Regions from separate parts of the Paenibacillus sp. Soil724D2 genome, predicted to be linked through region 3. Evidence: riboswitches for the same ligand, from Rfam matches in the RefSeq annotation. Region 3 holds a riboswitch; each other region holds the start of a gene.

Region 1 (6,882 bases), on a different contig from region 3:
ACCGCCAGCTGCGCGGAAATCCTTTTATCACGCCAATTGACGAGCCAGTTATGGTAGCAGCTGCGGAAGCTTATGAGGATACCTATGGCGTTTGGCCTGTATATACTCGAAGCGGAGGTTCAATCCCTATTGTTGAAGTGTTGGGACGTGTATTAGACGCCCCCGTAGTGCTGCTTGGCTTTGGTTTGCCAGGTGAAAACCTGCACGCACCGAATGAGCATTTCCATTTGGTCAATTGGGATAAAGGTACAGAGACCATCAGCCGTTTCTGGCTGAAACTAGCCGCAATGAGTAAATAAACACTGAAAGGAAAGATCCTTAACATGAGTACGAATCACCTAACGATCCGCAATGCCAGCTTGGAAGACTTAGCAGAAATTGTACGAATTTATAATTCTACCATTGAAGGACGCATGGTTACGGCTGATACAGAACCCGTGACCACTGCGAGTCGCGAAGGCTGGTTTCATGAGCACTCAGCGGATTTCCGCCCTTTATGGGTATTGGAAAACGGCAGCGGTATTTGTGGATGGCTCAGCTTTCAGTCCTTTTATGGCCGCCCCGCCTATAACGCAACAGCAGAAGTCAGCATTTATGTCGATGAAGCTTTTCGCGGCCAAGGCATTGGTCGTTACCTGATGGAGCACGCAATAGAGGCTAGTCCAAAGCTGGGACTGAAGACACTGCTCGGCTTCATTTTCGGTCATAATGATCCCAGCCTCCACCTTTTCCGTAAATTCGGCTTCGCCAATTGGGCCCATCTGCCCGGCGTTGCTGAACTTGACGGAATCGAACGCGACCTCATCATTCTTGGTAAACGTGTAGGATAAAAAATAAACAAAGAGCGCTTTCCCCTTATGCCCGCGATTTCAAATCGCCTTCTAAGGGGACAAGCGCTTTTTTTAATAGAATTTATATGTTTTGGGTAAGGGGTAAGCAAAGCTTACCCCTTATTTGTTCGAGCGCTCCAGGTAAAGCGCGTTTTCCGCGCTTATTTGTACTAATAAGCCTTACTACAAGCCACTCAATTCGTCTACCATCTGAGCTTCAACCTCAATCTCTATCAACAACAAAGGATCAATTAAAGCCTTCACTTCAACCATCGTTGCCACGGGCTGCACGTCACGGAAAAACTCCCCATGTGCCCTGCCGAACTCCTGCCATAGCGAAATATCCGTCACATACATACGTGTTCGAATCACATCTGACATTTGCCCACCGAGTTCTTGCAGCGCCTGCTCAATCGTCTGGAGGACGAACCGCGTTTGTTCATACGGATTACCGATGCCAACTACCTCTCCATCCCTCATTGCTGTTGTGCCAGCAACTTCGATCCGGTCCCCCACCCGAATCGCCCGACAATAGCCTACAACCGGTTCCCAAGGTGAACCTGTAAATACCCTATTACGATTCATAACTCTCTTCCTCTCATTTTTGTAAATAAGCAGCTAACTTCTTCTGCAAGCCTTCTGTCACAGAAAGCAGCGGCAACCGAAGTGTTCCGGATTCAATGATACCTTGCTGCTCAAGCAGCCATTTGAGAGGTGCTGGATTTGGCTCTTCGAAAAGTAATCGAATGAGTGGCAGCAACTCATCGAATAGCTTTTTGCTCATCTCGTGTTGTCCCGCTTCAAAATGCTGATAAAACGATACAAACCGCTCAGTCATTACGTTCGCTGACGCGCTCATAACCCCTTTAGCACCGGAGCTAAGTGCCTCAAAAAGCAGTGAATCCTCCCCACACAAGACGGGCTTGGAGCCTAAACGAGTAAGCTCAGACACCAATCGGGTGTTAGGCGTACAGTCTTTCATACCTATGACACCATCGAGTTCAAGTATCGTACGCACGGTATCAAGTTCCAACGTCACTCCTGTGCGATGCGGTATTTCATATAAAATGACAGGCACACCAACGCTGGCTGCCCGGCGAAAATGTTCAATGATCCCTTGCTGACTCGGCCTATTGTAGTAAGGCACGACGACTAAAACGGCGTCAGCCCCTAATTTCCCAGCAGCCTCCGTCTTTTTCACCGTGGACAACGTATCATTCGTTCCTGTACCAAGTATGAGTGAAGCGTCTACTTGCGCAGCCTCGCGAGCTGCTTGTGCCGTATCGAATAAGATCGACATCTCCTCATTCGTAATCGTCGGCGATTCCCCTGTTGTCCCATTGACGACCAGTCCGTCTACCTCATCTTGAAATAAATTATAAGCAAGATTATAAAAAGAGGATGCATCCACCTCGTGTTCCTCATCAAACGGCGTAATAATGGGAACATAGATCCCATGTAAGTCTTTCTCTCTTAACATTCCAATCATCTCCCAGTCCTCATTCATTTGTATATTCACTTTAGCATGGATCATTGGATCACAGTTAGCTATAATAAATGATAAGACTCATCAAAAATTTTAATAATAAAGCGAGGGGTTCCCATGGATTTAACCTATTTCCGAACCTTTCGGGAGGTTGCACGGAGAAAGAGTTTTACACGAGCTGCTGAAGAATTGGGCTATGCGCAATCGAGTATTACGATGCAAATACAAAAGTTGGAACGAGAATATGGGGTCCCTCTTTTCGAAAGATACGGGCGTCAGCTTCGGTTAACTGCACCCGGTGAAAGCTTGCTAAAGCTAGTCTTGCAAATGCTTGACCTCTATGATCAATCCAAAGAAATGATAACAAGCGAAGTCAGTGGAACACTGACGATAGGTACGATTAACTCACTCGCTGCTTACTATTTACCACCCTATTTACATGTGCTGAAACAACAATTTCCTGGACTGAATATCCAGCTCTTCCCTGATAGTGAAGCTTCCCTTATTACCAAAGTAAGAGATGGGGACTATGACATTGGACTCCTACTAGATCGTTATCCTGCAGATACCACACTTGCTTGTACAAAGGTCAGGGAAGAACCTTTAGTTTTGGTGGCACCGCTTGAGCATCCGCTAACGAAACGAACACAAATACAGCTAACTGATTTTCAGCAAGCCGAATTTATCGTTACAGAAGAGGGCTGCATCTATCGAGGTATGTTTGAAAAGTTACTAAAAGATCATGCTGTCCCGCTTCAAATTGGATTTGAACTCGGTAATTTAGAAACCATAAAACACTGCGTCATGAATGGGCTCGGTATTGCCCTGCTGCCCCAAATTGCTGTACAGAACGAACTGGAACAAGGAAAACTTGCCCATCTTCCTTTTTCACATTCAGACTTGAAATTGGACCTTCAACTGCTGCTGCACCCCAAAAAGTGGATGTCCCAGCCTTTGCAAACATTCATTCGACAACTGACAGAAGGTTAACCTCCTCCAGAAAGAAAAACGGATACTTCGTCCTTTAGAGTCGATCAGCAGCTTTGTGAAGTTAGATGGGCTATACTGGTTACACGCCTAAAGGCTATTTGGCAAAATTATAGTTGTACCTCATTTCGAACCCATTTGTTACGAAACTGCCTTAATAGGACCAAATTGTTGTACGTTATGCAACATCTAAGGGAGATTAGATGGATTTAGGCAGCAATTGTTGCACTCTCTGCAACATCTTTCAACAACGAATAAGCCTTCATTCATCCAGCAACCTCAATCCAGGATATATGACAATTTATCCGGACCTCAATGTAGAGTAAGATTGGTCGAATAAATTGACGATCTCTTTTCTATAACATAGCCATCAGAGTTCTCACATGCTAAGTTACTTTAATTTAGGCCCGTCGCTCTACACTGTAAGTTCTCCCACAGAAGAGAAAAAAACATCACCCAAAACATATTAATTAAATAATGAAAAAAGAAGCTCTCCTTTTCGTAAAGGTAGAGCTTCTTCTGTTATGAACTTATATGCGGATATCGAGATTGCCACCCAAATGCGGTGTCGCTGAAGCGGTAACCAGCTGTTGGGATTTAGCAAAATCCTGTACTAAAGTACTAGATGAAGCTGCTTGCATATCACTTACTTTGCTTAAAAGCTGAAGGCCAACGGCTTGCTTCAAAGCATCTCCACCACTAATCGCAGTTAGAACACTATTGATATTCACGAGCACTCCTCCTCTCATCGTTCGGTAGCTGGCAAGCATACGGTGTAACCGAGTAGCCCCTATAGCTTTGCGTCTGTCGCTTTCGCGTCATTTGCCATTTCGCAGATGTTAGGCAGTACCTATCACTTATCCAGTATAGGATATACTTACATAATTCGTCAATCCTCGCAATTGAGCAAATACAGACCTACACACCAAACGCAGCAGGATTCAATCTCCAAGAACGAAGCAATTCCATGTCCTCTTGTTTGATTTTCCCCTTCTCCAGAGCCACTTCAAGCAGTGTAGAGTAGTTGGAAAGTGTGTACAGTGGCATATCAGCAGCTTGGAATGCATCGGTAGCTTTATCTAGCTGATAGGAGAAAATCGCGAGCACACCCAACGCTACAGCGCCAGCTTCTTTGACAGCAATAGCTGCTTTCAAAGAACTGCCACCCGTAGAGATCAGATCCTCAATCACGATCACCTTTTGACCTGGTTTCACAGTACCTTCAATCAAGTTTTCCTTGCCATGTCCTTTGGCTTTATCACGAATGTAGATCATCGGGAGACCTAGCTTCTGAGCAACCCAAGCGGCATGAGGAATGCCGGCTGTTGCCGTACCAGCAACAACCTCAGCATCCGGGAATTTCTCTTGAATCAAAGCTGCGAAGCCGTCGGCGATCGCTTCGCGTATAGCTGGGTGTGACATCGTCAGACGATTGTCACAATAGATTGGCGACTTCAGGCCAGAAGTCCATGTAAAAGGCTGCTGCGGTCGAAGTGCCACCGCTTCTATATCTAATAATGATGCTGCAATATGCTGCGCGATTGTTTCGAGTTGACTCATATTCCTACCACCGTTCCTTCCGTTGTTAGACCAAGCATGCTAAACGATTGAATCGATAATCGCTTCAATTGCTGCTCTTGGATCCGCTGCGCCTGTGATCGGTCGGCCGATCACGACATAATCCGTCCCCTGCGCGAACGCCTCAGCTGGTGTCATGATGCGCGATTGGTCGCCCACGTCGGCTCCCGCAGGGCGAATGCCTGGCGTCACGGTGACGAACCCGTCACCGCATGCTGCCTTAATCGCGGTCACCTCAAGCGGTGACGCGACGACCCCCTGAAGCCCCGCAGCATGCGCCAAGCGGGCATAACGAATGACGGCCTGCTCAACCGTACCGGTCAGGCCGATCTCGTCGTTCAGCACCTGCCTACTTGTGCTGGTTAATTGCGTCACGCCAATAACGATCGGGCGCGAACCACCTACAGCTAGCCCCTTGTCAACACCCTCCAAGGCGGCTTCCATCATTTGCTTGCCTCCGGCAGCATGGACATTGAACACGTCCACCCCAAGGCGCGTCACGCTTTCCGCGCCGCCTTTGACCGTGTTCGGAATGTCGTGCATCTTCACATCGAGGAACACCTTGTAGCCGCGATCCTTCAGACTCGCGACGAAGCCAGGACCCGCAGCATAGAACAGCTGCATGCCTACCTTCACGTAGCAAGGGATGCCTTCGAGCTGCTTTAGCAGCCCTTCAGCACCTTCTGCGTTCGCATAATCCAAAGCGACCATAATGCGTCCAGTAACATCTGTACGAGTTAGTGTACTCAAGTTCGTCACTCTCCTTAGAGTTTTGCTTTAGCAAAACTGACTTCGTAAGCATAGTCTTAGACATGAATTGGCATTGCACGTGAGGAGAAGTTGATCGCTTCAAGCATATTAACAAGCGCTCTTACTGTATCAAGTGATGTCATACAAACCACACCGTTCTCTACTGCTTCACGACGAATGCGGAAGCCGTCACGCTCTGGCTCTTTACCTTTGGTCAGTGTGTTCACGACGAATTGTGCTTCACCGCTGCGGATAAGATCCAGAATGTTAGGTGAACCCTCGCTCAGCTTATTCACAGTCGTTACCGGAAGACCAGCTTGTTCGATCGCTGCTGCCGTTCCGCCTGTTGCAATGATTTTATATCCAAGTCGATAGAAGCCCTTTAAGATTTCAATCGCTTCTTCTTTATCTTTGTCAGCAACCGTTACTACGACAGATCCTGCTGCAGGAATTTTCATCCCCGCTCCAATTAAGCCTTTATAGAGAGCTTTGGCAAAATTGATATCGCGCCCCATTACCTCGCCCGTCGATTTCATCTCAGGTCCGAGCGTCGTATCTACACGGCGCAGCTTCGCGAAGGAGAACACTGGCACTTTAACTGACACGTACTTGTCTTCCGGCCATAAGCCGCCTTGGTAGCCCATATCAGCCAGTTTTTGTCCCATAATGACGCGTGTAGCCACGTTGGCCATCGGGATGTTCGTTACTTTGCTCAAGAAAGGCACGGTTCTGGAAGAACGCGGGTTGACCTCGATCACATATACTTGATCGTTATGAATAACGAACTGGATGTTGACCAGACCAACTACGTTCAGCTCAAGGCCGATTTTCGTCGTAATGTCGATAATTTGTTGTTTAATCTCATCTGAGATGGATTGCGGCGGATAAACCGCGATAGAGTCACCAGAGTGAACCCCTGCGCGTTCAACATGTTCCATAATTCCTGGGATTAGAACCGTTTCTCTGTCGCAGATGGCATCAACCTCTACCTCTTTACCAAGCATGTAGCGGTCGATCAGGACCGGATGCTCAGGGTTGATTTTCACGGCATATTCCATGTAGCTCAGCAATTCTTCATCGGAGTAGACGATTTCCATTGCGCGTCCACCTAGGACGTAGGACGGGCGAACGATAACCGGATACCCGAATTTCGCTGCTGTACCCACAGCTTGGTCAACCGATGTAACGGTGCCGCCTGGTGGTTGAGCAATCGAGAGCTTGCTAAGTAAAGCTTCGAATTTCTTGCGATCT
Region 2 (6,882 bases), on a different contig from region 3:
CATCATCCACACCTGTGTCTACATCTAGGATGACCTTCTTTTTCATGACTAAGCCCCCTTTAAGTCCTATTGAAGAAATCAAGGGTATATCCGCATATACCCTTGATTGATTTTAATTATTGAGCAACTTCCTTGTTCCAACGGGCAATCCATGCTTTAAGATTCTGATTGACGAATTTCATATCCAATTTACGAAGTTTACTTACGACGTCAGCGCCATAGGTAATCCCCGTAGCTTCTTCAGGCGAAAGCTGAAGTGTCGTGTTTACAGGTGAATCTACTTTCGCTTTCGCTGATTTCTCCTGTACTTCCTTGCTCAAATGCCAGTTGATGAAATCCTCAGCCAGCTGCTTATTTTTACTTCCTTTAATCACGTTGACCGTGTTCATAACGGCGTAAGCCCCTTCTTGCGGGGAGACGAACTTCGTTTCTGGCACAGCCGCTTTCAAATCCTTCACATACATTTCCATGATAGGCCCCGCTGCAATTTCACCTTGCGAGAACATGTTAACGAATTCGGAGGTTTGGCCGTAGTATTTAACGACTCCTTTATTCACTTCCTTAACCTTTGCGAAAGCTTGATCCTCATTAAACGTCGTGTTACCAGCGACAACAGATGCTGCATCCAAGACCATTGGACCTGTTGTTGATGTGATGTTAGGAAGTGTCAGCTTCTTGGAAAGCTCAGGACTCCAGAGGTCGCTCCATGACTTGATCTCTTTGGTGGTTGCTTTCGGATTGTAGGCAATACCCAGTCGACCTACTGTGTAGGCTGGACCGTAATCTTCGCCCAGAGGCGCCTTGGCCAAATCATAGATGTTTTTCAAATTCGGAATACGACTGCGGTCGATCTTATCGAAAAGTCCCGCTTCAATGCCCTGTTGTGCGTAATAGTCGGATAAATAAATGAGATCCACACTCGAACTGCCTTGTTTCACTTTGTTCAAACGTTCTGCGTTATTGCCTATTTCAAGAACGATCTTAGCATTATGCTCTTTCTCAAATGGCGCGTACACTTCTTTCTTAAAGAAATCATCCGCAAAACCCCAGGTGGAAATGATTAAAGTTGTAGGTTCCCCTTTAGATGCCGCTGTGGCAGCTGCTGTGGGTGCCGTTGTAGCTCCACTTGTATTGCCCTGGTTCTTCGCTGTGCCGCAACCTGTTAAGGCTAGTCCTACTACAGATAAAGAAATTAAACCGCGTACCATTTTTTGTCTCATCATTCATCGTCCTCCCAAGTTTTATCTTGTATGATTTTAATACGTGAATCCCCTGTTAAATTTTTACTAGTATTCTTCAAGACCTAAGATATATGCGCGTTTCGCCGTAAATCCAGCTATACAAAAAAAAGAAAAGTACCCTTGATAGAAAGAAGCTTCTAATCAAGAGCACTCTTCATTGTAAACAATGTAAAGTGACATCTATTGGTATACATGTGGTTTCCTCTTAAGATAAATCAAAAGAGAACACCGCCCGACAAAACTATTCGGTTTGTTTAAGAATAATGTTCGTTATAGCCCATTGCGTCGGCGGATCATAGTCCCTTAATACCGCATCCATGGATAAGCCAAGTTCTTGCTCAAGCCTGTCCCGGATTCTCTTCTTGTATATAGAGGACATATAAAAATCGACTTCGTGTTTGAGCGTTGGCGCCTCGCCTTCCAATGCGGTTGAACGCGGAGAACGGCGATGCTTGGCATGAAAAGTAATAATGTTCTGATCAATGGAAACCTTCAGCAGTGTTGTGCCAAACCCGAACAACTCTTTGGAGATTTCGTTATAGAGGTGACACAGCTTCTTCTTATATTCATTAGAATCTAGTTGTGGCATGGAATCACCTTCAAGATCAATTATCAACCCTTGTAAATCTAACTTAATAATACATAGGATTTCAGAATTAATCAAGAGAATCGTTCGTCTTTCTCACTGAAATCGGGCATTATTTACCTACATCACATCTAAATGATCCAATTTACCGAATGTCTTACAAATTTTGCTTGATATTAGTGACGAATACACGTTAAAAAATCTCGGGCAACATAAATCTAACTCGGTTAACACAATCAAGGGCTGCTTAAGGCACACCTTTAATACTAGTACTTTATTCCTAGTAAAAAGAGTGCTATAATTTAATAAATGAATAGTAATTCTTCTGCTATACGATAAGAGCAAAGCTAATGAAAATTAGTGACGCAAAGCTAAAGGAGCTAAGGCGAAATACTTCGCTATGCTTGCCAGTTACCGAAGGAAGGGACATATCTACAACTCCCCTTATTCTTCTAATAAGAGGAGTTTTCATTATGTAACGAATTATGGTAGCCATCTATTACAGTAAATAGCTAGGTAGAAAGTCCCCCTGAAAGGTGATAATTAAAATGGCCAGACTAATGGTTGTAGATGATTCTATCTTTATGCGATTGATGATTAAGAACATCCTCTTAGAATTAGGGCATGAAATTGTAGCCGAAGCATCGAATGGACTTGAGGCAATCTCTCTGTTTTTACAGCATTCACCTGACATGATTACGTTGGATATAACAATGCCCGAGATGGATGGAATTACTGCATTAAAGGAAATTAAACGTTACAACAGCGATTCAAAGATAATAATGGTATCAGCAATGGGGCAACAATCCTTTGTTATTGAAGCCATTACCCTTGGTGCAAGAGATTTTATTGTGAAGCCTTTTGATAAAGAGAGGGTAGCAGAAGCTGTAAAAAAGGTTCTGAATACGTGAATGCCCACAAAGCTCTCCACCTGAATGCCTCCCCATTCCACTTTTTGTACCTCCACATTATAATAAAATCTTAGCAATTCACATACTTAAACAGTTAGGCGGAATTTCCCATGCATTTACGATCTAAAGAAAGAGTAATCACTTATTTTAGCCTTGATTATGTATTTCGTAGTTTTGTTGAGGTCCTATATAGAATTCAAACAATTCCCTTCTATCGATTCGTTCATTTCTTTGTGATATTCCATAAACGGAGCCCGCTAATCGCATGGCTCCGTTTTTGTTGTTTCAGAATTCGTTGGAATTTGTTGTGCATGACAGCGAATTTGACGATTTGTTGCAGAATTCGTTAGAAAAAATATTTTGGCGAAATTTGACCTTATGGATACATATACAGAGAATTCATTTGAAAGAGAAATTCCTGGCGCTATGGTTGCTGAATACACTCTCAACTTGACCGTGCATGACCCCCTTTTAAATAGATCTATTGTAGAACTATATACAGGAATAAAGGTTTACAGAAATAAGGAGGAATGGGTTATGGGAGCCATTATTTCAATCGGTAATCAAAAAGGCGGTGTTGGCAAAACGACAACCACGGCCATTACGGGGTATCTTCTCTCTAAGAAGTACAAGGTTCTCTGTGTGGACTTCGATAGCCAAGGCAATTTGACACAGTTTCTTACTCAACGAGATATACACGATTACTCCAAAATGACTATTTTTGAGGCGTGTAAAAACATGAATCCCACCCCCTACATCCGCAAGTTAACCTACAACCTTCACTTCATTCCGGCTGATGAAATGCTTGCAACTCTGCCCCTGCTTATCCATCAAAATCCTTCAATGAGTTCGACCATTTTGAGAGATACACTACATAAAGTAAAGGCCAGATACGACTACATACTTATTGATTTACCTCCAAATCTCGGAGAGCACACGATTAATGGTTTAGTGGCTTCCGATTATGCAATCGTCATGCTACAATGCGAACCAATGTGTTATGACGCGCTGGACAGATACATCGCAACAATGATTCACATCAAAGAGGTTAAAAAGCTGGACCTTGTTTTATGTGGCATATTGCCAACAATGATCGATTCTAGAACAATCATTGATAAAACAATCATTGATAGGGTAAGGAGAGAATACGAGGAAGTTGTGTTTCGAGCGGAAATAAAGCGAAGAAATAGAATCAAGGAGTTTTCTATTACAGGAATACAGGAATACAGTAATTCGGATACATCGGCACTAAGGAATTATAGAAATTTTGTCGAGGAGCTGGAGCAACGTGTCCAAGCGTGATGCGATTGAGCAGTTATTAGGAAAACGGCGGAGTCTAGAAATACAGGAAACTGTAAATACAGGTATACAGAAACCTGTAAATAAGAAAAAAGCAACTTTTGATTTCGATGATCAATTCCATACTGAGCTAAAGATATTCGCAGCGAAACAGAATAAGAAGATGGTTGATGTTGTGGTAGAGGCCGTGAAAGAGTATATGCGAAGACATAAAAATAACCCACCGGTCGAGTAGGCCAGTGGGGATTCGTTCATTTTACAGTCTGCCCGATACCAGATATCGGACTGATAATCATTGACCAATTTACCCTATGATACTTGCTGTCACAAAGACAATCAGGATAAAATCTAGTTATCGCTCGATACCATCTACTTCCGTGCCCTAATAATAATTCATTCTGACTTAAATATTTTCTATTATGATATTAAATAGGGAAAAATAAGATTGGTGGAATCCTAAAAAAGGGGGCTGTTCCAAAGCTATTTTGGGATGTTATGCCTCTTTACCCTTTACTGTAATAGGCTATGAAAACCAGAATTTGCCGAGGGGGAACGTCGATGTGCTATTTGGACGAAAACCCCCAGAAATCATGAGGAAGAGGAACGTCGATGCGTTATTTCGCTGTTTTTTGCCTCCGGATCATTCATTTTGATCAAATAACACACTCACGTTCCTCTTGTTTGATTTCAAGCGCAGATTTCCTGAAATAACGGATCGACGTTCCGCTAAATAAAGTTCGGGTGACTTTCCTTTGGAGTCGAAGAAAACAAAAAAGTGAGAAGGCATAACCCTGCCTTCTCATTTTTTTGTTTTCTGTGCACCTAAGCCTAAGTGAATTTATTTACATTTGAAACAGTCTCTTTTACAAATTTAATCCAAATCTCTTCAATTCAACAAAGATACGTTCCAATCTCTTTCCTTTTTCCGTTAACGTATATTCAACACGAGGGGGAACTTCGGGAAACACTTTCCTTTCCAATACCCCGTGTTCCTCTAGTACCTTAAGACGGAGCGAGAGCGTTTTTGGACTAATGCCATCCATTGATTTCAACAAGTCGCTGAATCGCAGTGTACCTTCGATAAGAAGGTCCCGAATGATTAAAAAGGTCCATTTAGTCCCAATCACGTCAAGTGTTTTGGCAATGGGACAAGGCACGCCTGGTGTTCCTTTGCTCAGTACGATCGGTTCAATAGCATTCATATTAATATCCTCCATAAAAAAATTCTTATGATTTACCCCATCATATCACAAAAGTAACTTTTCGGAAATTATATGAAATTAATATCACTACTTCCCTAAATGAATTAACTGCATCTATAATAGCGAAGAACCAATTGTTTAATTCCTATAAAGAATTGAAATATCTTGGTTAAGCAATTGAGAACCTATGGAGGAGAAGAGTGAAGATGAAAAACATACTGATTATTAATGGTCACCAGCAATATGGTTCATCATCTGGGAAACTGAATCAAACTTTGATGGATAGCATGGTGAGATTGCTAGAAGAAAAGAACACTATCCAAACAACCATTATTCAAAACGGATATTCAATTGAAGCAGAACAACAAAAATTTCTCTGGGCTGATATTATCATTTACCAAACACCCATCTACTGGTTCAGTGTTCCTGGGTTATTTAAAACATATATGGACGAAGTTTATGCTTACGGATTATTTTTCAAAGGTGCCGATCAATACGGGAGTGGCGGATTATTAACCGGCAAAAAATATATGTTTTCAACTACTTGGAATGCTCCTAAACAAGCATTTAACGATCCAACTCAGTTTTTTAAAGGGAATAACTTAGAAGAAGCAGTAAGTCACTTGCATCGCGTACAGGAATTTCTCGGAATGCAGCCTCTAAAGAGCTTCGCTTGTTATGATGTCGTCAAAAATCCGAACGTTGATAAATTTGTATCCGAACTTGATGTACATCTAAAAGAGGTATTGAATTTTTAATACACACAAAATCAGGAGGAATAACCATGTTGCAAAATCAAAAAGTAGTGATAATCGGTGGAAGTTCTGGAATTGGTTTGGAAACAGCTAAACAAGTCATAGCGCTTGGAGCAGATGTGATCATTGCCAGCCGTTCCGAAGATAAATTGCAAAAAGCAAAAGTGGAGTTGGGATCTCGAGCTGCGGCTTACACGCTGGATACGACACAAGAACAACAAGTTCAATCTTTCTTTGAAACCGTCGGCCAGTTCGATCATCTTGTAGTGAGTGCAGCGGAAACATCTGGCGGGTCATTCCTCCAAACGGATACAGCCCAAGCCCGGAAGTTGTTCGAAAACAAATTCTGGGGCCAATACTATGCCGCTAAATACGGAGCACCGAAAATTTCATCGAACGGTTCAATCACCTTATTCTCGGGCGTCGTTGCCTACAAAGCCATGATTGGTTCTGCTACACTCGGCGCAGTCAATGCAGCAGTGGCAGTCCTAGGCCAAACCTTGGCGCTGGAGCTTGCTCCCATTCGAGTGAATATCATTTCACCCGGTATTATTGATACGCCTTCACGCAGTAAAATGACTGAAGAAGCGCGTAATGATTTCTATGCAACGGTTGCGAACAAACTCCCTGTGAAACGAGTGGGCACAGCGGAAGATGTCGCGCAAAGCGTACTTTACTTGATCCAAAACGGTTTCGTGACCGGAACGGTTCTTCACGTTGAGGGTGGACATATTTTGACTTAAGGATACAATGAAGCCGATGCTTTTCTTGGGAATGATAAATAAAACCCATCACCCTTCAGGATTTAGCAAACCAAATAGCGGTAACCCCGCATTATACATGTGTTTTTATTTCAACAAACGTTAGGCTCAAGGCCCTTCGAGTACA
Region 3 (6,882 bases):
AGACTGCTTATTGTACTTGCGGCCATTTGTGCCGTTTCTACAACAACAGTCGTATCCGCAGGACAAGCTACGTTGGAAGCTATCGCTGTGAAGTTTCAATTAACTTCCGGCGGGAAAACGCTTACGCTTGATAAAGATCCCGTTGTCATTAACGGAAGCACATATGTTCCTCTTCGCACCATTGGTGAAGCGCTTGGCAAACAAATCGAATGGAATGAATGGAATCAGTCCATCTCGCTGAAAGATATTCCTAAAGTGACTGGCAAATTTGAGTGGAAAAATGCACCTGTTCTTGATAAAGGGATTCAAGAAGGCGGGTTCTCTGGCCTTATTCATTTACCTAAAGATGCTGCAGATACGTTCTATACATTGGCGGATCGTGGGCCCAACGGTGAAGTAGGTAAAGATAAACTGCGCACATTCCCGATCGACAACTATATTCCTCGCATTTATAAATTCAAAATTACGAACGGAAACATTGAAGTCTTAGAAACGATCAAACTAGCGCTTCCGGATGGCAAATTAGATAAAGTAAGCAATAATAAATACATAACAGGACTGCCGAACTTGATTGGAATCGATGAAGTGCCATACGATGAGAAAGGCGTTACGAAGCTGGCCTATGATCCAGACGGTCTTGATCTGGAAGGTATCGCTTATAGCCCATCTGATGAGACCTTTTGGGTCTCAGATGAGTATCGCCCATCCATTCTACAAGTGAAACGCGATGGCACGATACTAGGGCGCTACGTCCCTAAAGGCGCTAAAGACAAGCTCGTTCAAGCCGGTGCTCAAACGCCAATTTTTGATACACTGCCTGAGGTATACAATACGCGTATTTCCAACCGCGGATTCGAAGGTGTGACTATTTCACCAGACGGCAAATTCTTGTACACGTCCATTCAAAGTCCAATGGCAAATCCGGATAAGAAAACAGGGGAGTCTTCCAGAAATCTGCGTATCCTCAAAATGGACCTGGCCACGAAACAAATCGTGGGTGAGTATGTTTATGTGGCTGAGCAAGCAGGCATGTTCGTCAAAGTGAACCAAAAAGATATCGTGATCAGTGATCTTTCCGCACTATCCAGTGATGTGCTGCTAGTTGATGAGCGTGATAAGAATGCGGCTGCTGACGCACAACTGAAACGAATTTACAAATCCGATTTCTCAAAGGCGACGAATATTTTAGGAACAGAAACAAGCAAAAACCTGGAAAGCCTATCTATTCAGCAGCTCAAAGACCAAGGTATTCAACCAGTTAGCAAGGAATTAATTGTGGATATTGCTAAACTAGGATACCCGTACGAGAAGATTGAAGGGTTGACGGTTGTTGACAAAAATACAATTGCGATTGTAAACGATAATGACTTCGGCATTAGCTATGATGATAAAGGGGTTTTAACACTTACAAGCACACCAACTCAATTACAACTTATTCAAGTTTCAGACGACTTATCCACGAAATAAAAGTAAACGAAAACGAAAACGAAAACCCAGCTCATCGAGACATACTCGGTGGTCTGGGTTTTATTTAAACAATATCAGCAAGGGCTTTGTCTACGAAAGAAAACTTAAACGTAAAACCATGCTCTATTAATACGCGAGGGAGCACCTTCTGACCTTCCAAAAGCAGTGTAGATAACTCACCGAACATCATTTTTAAAATAAAAGCAGGAAGCGGGAATAGATTTGGTCTTCGCATCGCTTTCCCAAGTGCCCGTCCAAACTCTCTATTCGTTACCGGATTCGGTGCTGTCGCATTAACAGGACCTATAATCGCTTCGTTTTGAATGCAGAATTCGATAAGCCTCACCATGTCAACGATGTGAATCCAGGAGAGCCATTGCTTACCGCTGCCTATCGGACCGCCAACACCAAGTTTATAAGGCATAGCCATTTTTGGGAATGCGCCTTCCTTGCCGTCTAGCACAAGGCCAACGCGGACTTTTACGATGCGTGTTCCCTGTATCTGATCAGCCGCGCTTTCCCACTGTTCGACTACCCTTGATAAGAAATCGACAGTGCGGTGCGGGCTTCGTTCGTCAAAGGTTTCGGTTTCCGAGGTACCGTACACGGACATTCCTGAAGCATTAACGATGACTTTCGGTTTCACTTCCATGCTTTCTACAAGCTGGGCCACTTGCTCAGCCGCCTTTAGCCGAGATCCAACGATTCGTTCTTTGGCCGCAGCTGTCCAACGCTGATTAATCGACTCACCAGCCAAATTCACAATAGCATCCAGCCCTGCGAATGCGCTCGAATCGGTCTTTAGCTGATCCCAAGTGACGGTACGTACTTGCTCTACAACAGCTCTGGGTGAACGTGAAATATTGATGACTTCATGACCTTGCTTCTGCAAATGAGAAATCAATCGTTTGCCAATAAACCCGCTGCCACCGGTTACTGCTATTTTCATCCTTCAGCACCTCCTTTCTTTTATTATAGGGCCTATATACAATGCTTTCCAACTGACGTTATTCTTCTCTTTACATTACTGTGTTATATTGGAAATAGGGAGGGATGCCAAATGTTTCGTTTTTTATTCCGAAAATCACCCAAACCGTCCAAGAGTAGTCGCGTAGGGAAATCCAAGCCGAGCTTCCGAGCTTCAGATCTACCCCAAGGGCTTGGTTTGCTAGAAAATATTCCGTTAGAACGTATCGTTACTAAACTGAATAGTGCACTTCCACTAGATTATGTAGAGAGACTCCAATATCGCGTAAAAGCTGCGAATCCTTCCATGTCTGATGACGAGTTTGCCTGTAAATGGTTTGAATTAAAACGATTTTTTCTGATGAATCTCATTTTAAAAAGAACCCCGATGTTTAGCAGCGAAATCGATGAGATTTGGCATGAGATGCTGATGTTTACGAGAGAATATCAGCGCTTTGGGGATCAATTCGCTGGCGGCGTAATTCATCATTCACCTGAACGCGAACCGAAGCAAATGCCGGGTGAACGTGCATGGTTCGATTGGGTATATGCGCATTTGTTCGAGTTCGCTCCAACGAGTTCGCGGTGCTGGAACGGATTTTTTCGCAATCCGCTGGATGAGCAGCGAACAGATTTGCTTCGCAAAGGCAATGAAGATGAAATCGCCGAGCAATGGTTCGATATGGAGCAGGCAAAGCGGTATCCAGAAGTTGCGGAGACGATCCGCAACCTAATTAAGCAGGCGATTCATGAATCCAGGCATTCAGCCAACAGCCGCAGGTTTGAGGATACAGGCTGGAAGGATTCACTAACAAATCCGAACAACATGGTGTATATGGCAGGAGCCATGATGTTCTTCTCCATTCAGGATAATAATAACTATACAGGCGGGATGAACTCTCAGTGGCCTGTGAATGAACCCAATAAACATAATGACAAGCAGAGCAACTGTTCTTCATCGGGTTGCGGAGGTTCTGGAGGAAGTGGCGATAGTTCTGGAGATCAAGGCGGCGGCAGCAGCTGCAGCTCCGGATCGGGCTCTTCTTGCTCGTCAGGATCGAGCTGCGGGTCTGGTTGCGGCGGCAGTTAAGGTAAACTTTGGAAGCACAAGGAACAAAATAAATATACTCGTTTGCACTCTCCTTGGAGAGTGTTTTTTTGTTTGAAACATAGACACATATCGTCATTTTTCGTGTATAATTGGAATCCGGTGTCGATTTCTTTGACCTGCGGTAAATTAAACAGTGATAGGAGTCCCTTCAAATGAATCGGTTACGTGGTTTTCTAAGTTCTTATCATCCCATTGTACATACGTTAATTCTTGGAACTGTTATGGCCAGGGCTGCATCCTCCATGAGTTTGCCTTTTCTCGCGATTTATTTATCCAGGCATACGTCGATGAGTGCGGTGATGATCGGAATTGTCATCGGAATGGGTTCTTTGGCAGGGACCGTAGGCGGTTTTATAGGGGGTACCTTATCGGACCGATTCGGAAGGCGTATTATTATGCTGGCAGCTCTTTTCGGCTGGGCGTTCGTGTTTTTAGGCTTCGGCATGGTTAAATTACCAATCCTGTTTATGCTGCTCAATATGCTGAACGGTTTGTGCCGATCCTTTTATGAGCCCGTGTCGCAGGCGTTGATGGCAGACCTCACAGAACCTGCGAAGAGACTTAAAGTGTTTTCGATGCGGTATATGGCTATCAATGTTGGTGTTGCTGTTGGACCACTTTTGGGTGCTTTTTTCGCTACGATGAATGGCGCGCTGCCTTTTCTTATTACAGGGATCATTTATTTTATTTATGCGGTTACCCTATACGCACTGCTTATTGCTTTTGGCATCAAGAAAATCGAGGGTGAGAAGAAATCTTCGGTTACCTTTGGTTCTGCTTTGCGAGTAATTCGCAGTGATATGACTTTTCGCTTGTATATCCTTGGCGGTATTATTGGAGCTATCGGTTACTCACAGGTGATGGTGACACTTTCGCAATATTTGGAGATCAACTTTGTAAACGGTGTGAAAATGTTTGCGATCTTAATGAGTGTGAATGCGATCGTGGTTATTGCCATGCAGATTCCGCTTACTCGTTGGGCAGAAAAGTACACGCCTCTTATTGCAATTATAGTTGGCAACCTAATGTTTGCGTTAGGGGATGTCGGCTTTGCCTTTTCTCACTCGCTGGTATGGCTTATTATTTCGATGGGAATTTTCACCCTTGGCGAGATTCTCAATTACCCCGCTGCTAATATGTTGATTGACAAATTAGCTCCCGAGCATATGCGTGGCACGTATTTTGGCGCTCAAACATTAACGAACATAGGCCATTTTATCGGACCTTGGGTAGGTGGGTTCTTGCTCGTTTCTTATGGTGGAAATACGTTGTATGTTCTTATGGCCGTTCTTACGATTACGGGATCCATTTTCTATTGGAGAGGCGCGAATCGTCAAATGTTGCTGAAAAATACGTCGAAAAAAGAAATTTTTTGAAAAATAATGCAAAATTAGTTCTTAGGAACTATTCGATTTAGATACGACTTCCCGTATCCTTGAGAGTATAGTATTTATTATTCGTAACACTCATTCATTCTGTAAGACATCTCGACAAAGGCAAAGCTGGCGAAAGCCAGTGACGCAAAGCTAAAGGGGCTTCCTTGTCCTGCAACCGGACACGCAGCCAGCCAGCCGCCGAACGATTGGGTATCAACATCAGAACCCCTCCGATCGGTTCACTATGGTGGGGTTTTTCTCTGTCATAACAAATTTATGTACAAATAAAAGGAGGATCCAGCAGCATGCAGTCTGAAGGAATACTACAAGAAGAACAAAAAGTGACTTCGCTATGTGGTAATCATGTTGCCCGTTTGGTGCCTTCCTCGGATGGACCAAAGCTCATGATTAATCGGGAAGAATACGCGTTAAATGAAGCTTGTTGGGATGTTGAAATGTTTCACGGGAGAAACAATAGCATCTTGATTTTCTACTGGAAGGGCGAAGTTAAACTTTCTGTAAAAATGCCGCCGATGTCGCAAATTGAGGCATTTTTGACAAGGCTTTATCAATGTTTATCAACCAAATTGAGAACGGTACAGCCTATCTAGGCGTACCGTTTTTTTATTGCCAGTTGAAAGGGATTTATAAAGACAAAATCATTGTCACAAATTGACACTAGCTGATATAATGAATGTCAGAGATTTAAGTAGTGCTTAGGAACTATGATTAGGGGGATACATAGCATGAGATTAATCACACGTTCGGATTTTGATGGTTTAGTATGCGCGATGCTTTTCAAAAAGTTAAACATGGTGGATGAAATGAAATTCGTCCATCCCAAAGATATGCAGGACGGTTTGATAGAGGTTTCGGAAAACGATATTTTGGCCAATGTCCCTTATGTAGCGGGTTGTGGCTTGTGGTTCGATCATCATTCCAGTGAACTTGAGCGGATGGGCGAAAAGGTTGAATTCAAAGGGGAAACCCGAATCGCGCCAAGTGCGGCACGTGTTATTTATGATTACTATGGAGGGCGGGAGACCTTCGGAGACATCGATGATATTATGCGCGGGGTGGATAAAGCGGATTCGGCGCAGTTCAGCAAGGAAGATATTTTGAATCCAAGCGGATGGGATTTATTATCTTTTATCATGGATGCTCGAACGGGTCTAGGGCGTTATCGCGATTATCGGATCAGTAACTATCAATTGATGGAAGACCTTGTGGAGCACTGTGCAACGATGTCCGTTCATGAGATTATGGAATTGCCGGATGTGAAAGAGCGTGTGGCGCGATATTTTGAACTAGATGCCTTATATCGTGATATGCTTCAAACCTATACACGGACGGAAGGTAATGTGATTATTACTGACCTTCGCGATGTGGAAACCATCTATCCAGGGAACCGTTTCATGGTATATGCCCTTTATCCAGAGCAAAATATCTCGATTTGGGTTGTCGATGGCCGAAACAAACAAAACTGCGTCTTTGCTTGTGGACATAGCATTGTGAATCGCTCGTCGAAAACGAATATTGGCAATTTGATGCTTCAAAATGGTGGAGGCGGTCATCATGCAGCTGGTACTTGCCAAGTTGACTATTTGGACGCTGAGGAAGTTTTGAAGAAAATTGTTGAAACGATGAGAACAGACGGATAAAATGAATGAAACGGACCGCAGGACGGGGAGTTCCCCGAATGCGGTTTTTCACGAAATGGGGACAGGGGGGAATGGAGTGGAGTTAGCACAAATTCATCATGTGGCAATTATTAGCTCAAATTATGAGCGATCCAAACACTTCTATGTCGATTTACTTGGATTAACGGTCATACACGAAACGTATCGTGCCGAACGTGACTCCTATAAGTTGGATTTGCGCATCGGTCAGACCGAACAGCAGATCGAGTTGTTTTCATTTCCGAACCCTCCGCTGCGAGTTAACCAGCCTGAGGCAAGGGGT

The links. Region 3 has a riboswitch for cyclic di-GMP ahead of ASG85_RS13315 (hypothetical protein). Riboswitches for the same ligand answer to the same signal wherever they lie in the genome.
Region 1: another riboswitch for cyclic di-GMP. It lies ahead of ASG85_RS36745 (putative motility protein); the one in region 3 lies ahead of ASG85_RS13315 (hypothetical protein).
Region 2: another riboswitch for cyclic di-GMP. It lies ahead of ASG85_RS21250 (response regulator); the one in region 3 lies ahead of ASG85_RS13315 (hypothetical protein).

Annotation. Positions count from the first base shown of each region.
Region 1 is NZ_LMRY01000001.1:422,361-429,242, forward strand. Features, by position in the region: gene ASG85_RS02065 (dipeptidase) at 1-299, shown strand, start outside; gene ASG85_RS02070 (GNAT family N-acetyltransferase) at 324-830, shown strand; gene ASG85_RS02075 (RidA family protein) at 1,014-1,415, opposite strand; gene dapA (4-hydroxy-tetrahydrodipicolinate synthase) at 1,429-2,310, opposite strand; gene ASG85_RS02085 (LysR family transcriptional regulator) at 2,434-3,306, shown strand; gene ASG85_RS36745 (putative motility protein) at 3,834-4,034, opposite strand; cyclic di-GMP riboswitch class I at 4,055-4,140, opposite strand; gene pyrE (orotate phosphoribosyltransferase) at 4,222-4,863, opposite strand; gene pyrF (orotidine-5'-phosphate decarboxylase) at 4,903-5,592, opposite strand; gene carB (carbamoyl-phosphate synthase large subunit) at 5,688-6,882, opposite strand, start outside.
Region 2 is NZ_LMRY01000025.1:34,621-41,502, forward strand. Features, by position in the region: gene ASG85_RS21235 (nucleoside hydrolase) at 1-46, opposite strand, end outside; gene ASG85_RS21240 (ABC transporter substrate-binding protein) at 117-1,223, opposite strand; gene ASG85_RS21245 (hypothetical protein) at 1,483-1,830, opposite strand; cyclic di-GMP riboswitch class I at 2,158-2,246, shown strand; gene ASG85_RS21250 (response regulator) at 2,376-2,738, shown strand; gene ASG85_RS21260 (ParA family protein) at 3,117-4,040, shown strand; gene ASG85_RS21265 (hypothetical protein) at 4,027-4,272, shown strand; gene ASG85_RS21270 (winged helix-turn-helix transcriptional regulator) at 4,901-5,239, opposite strand; gene ASG85_RS21275 (NAD(P)H-dependent oxidoreductase) at 5,446-5,997, shown strand; gene ASG85_RS21280 (SDR family oxidoreductase) at 6,024-6,737, shown strand; gene ASG85_RS39960 (helix-turn-helix domain-containing protein) at 6,837-6,882, shown strand, end outside.
Region 3 is NZ_LMRY01000012.1:41,770-48,651, forward strand. Features, by position in the region: gene ASG85_RS13295 (esterase-like activity of phytase family protein) at 1-1,467, shown strand, start outside; gene ASG85_RS13300 (TIGR01777 family oxidoreductase) at 1,532-2,416, opposite strand; gene ASG85_RS13305 (hypothetical protein) at 2,528-3,523, shown strand; gene ASG85_RS13310 (MDR family MFS transporter) at 3,697-4,920, shown strand; cyclic di-GMP riboswitch class I at 5,030-5,123, shown strand; gene ASG85_RS13315 (hypothetical protein) at 5,226-5,531, shown strand; gene ASG85_RS13320 (hypothetical protein) at 5,667-6,581, shown strand; gene ASG85_RS13325 (VOC family protein) at 6,658-6,882, shown strand, end outside.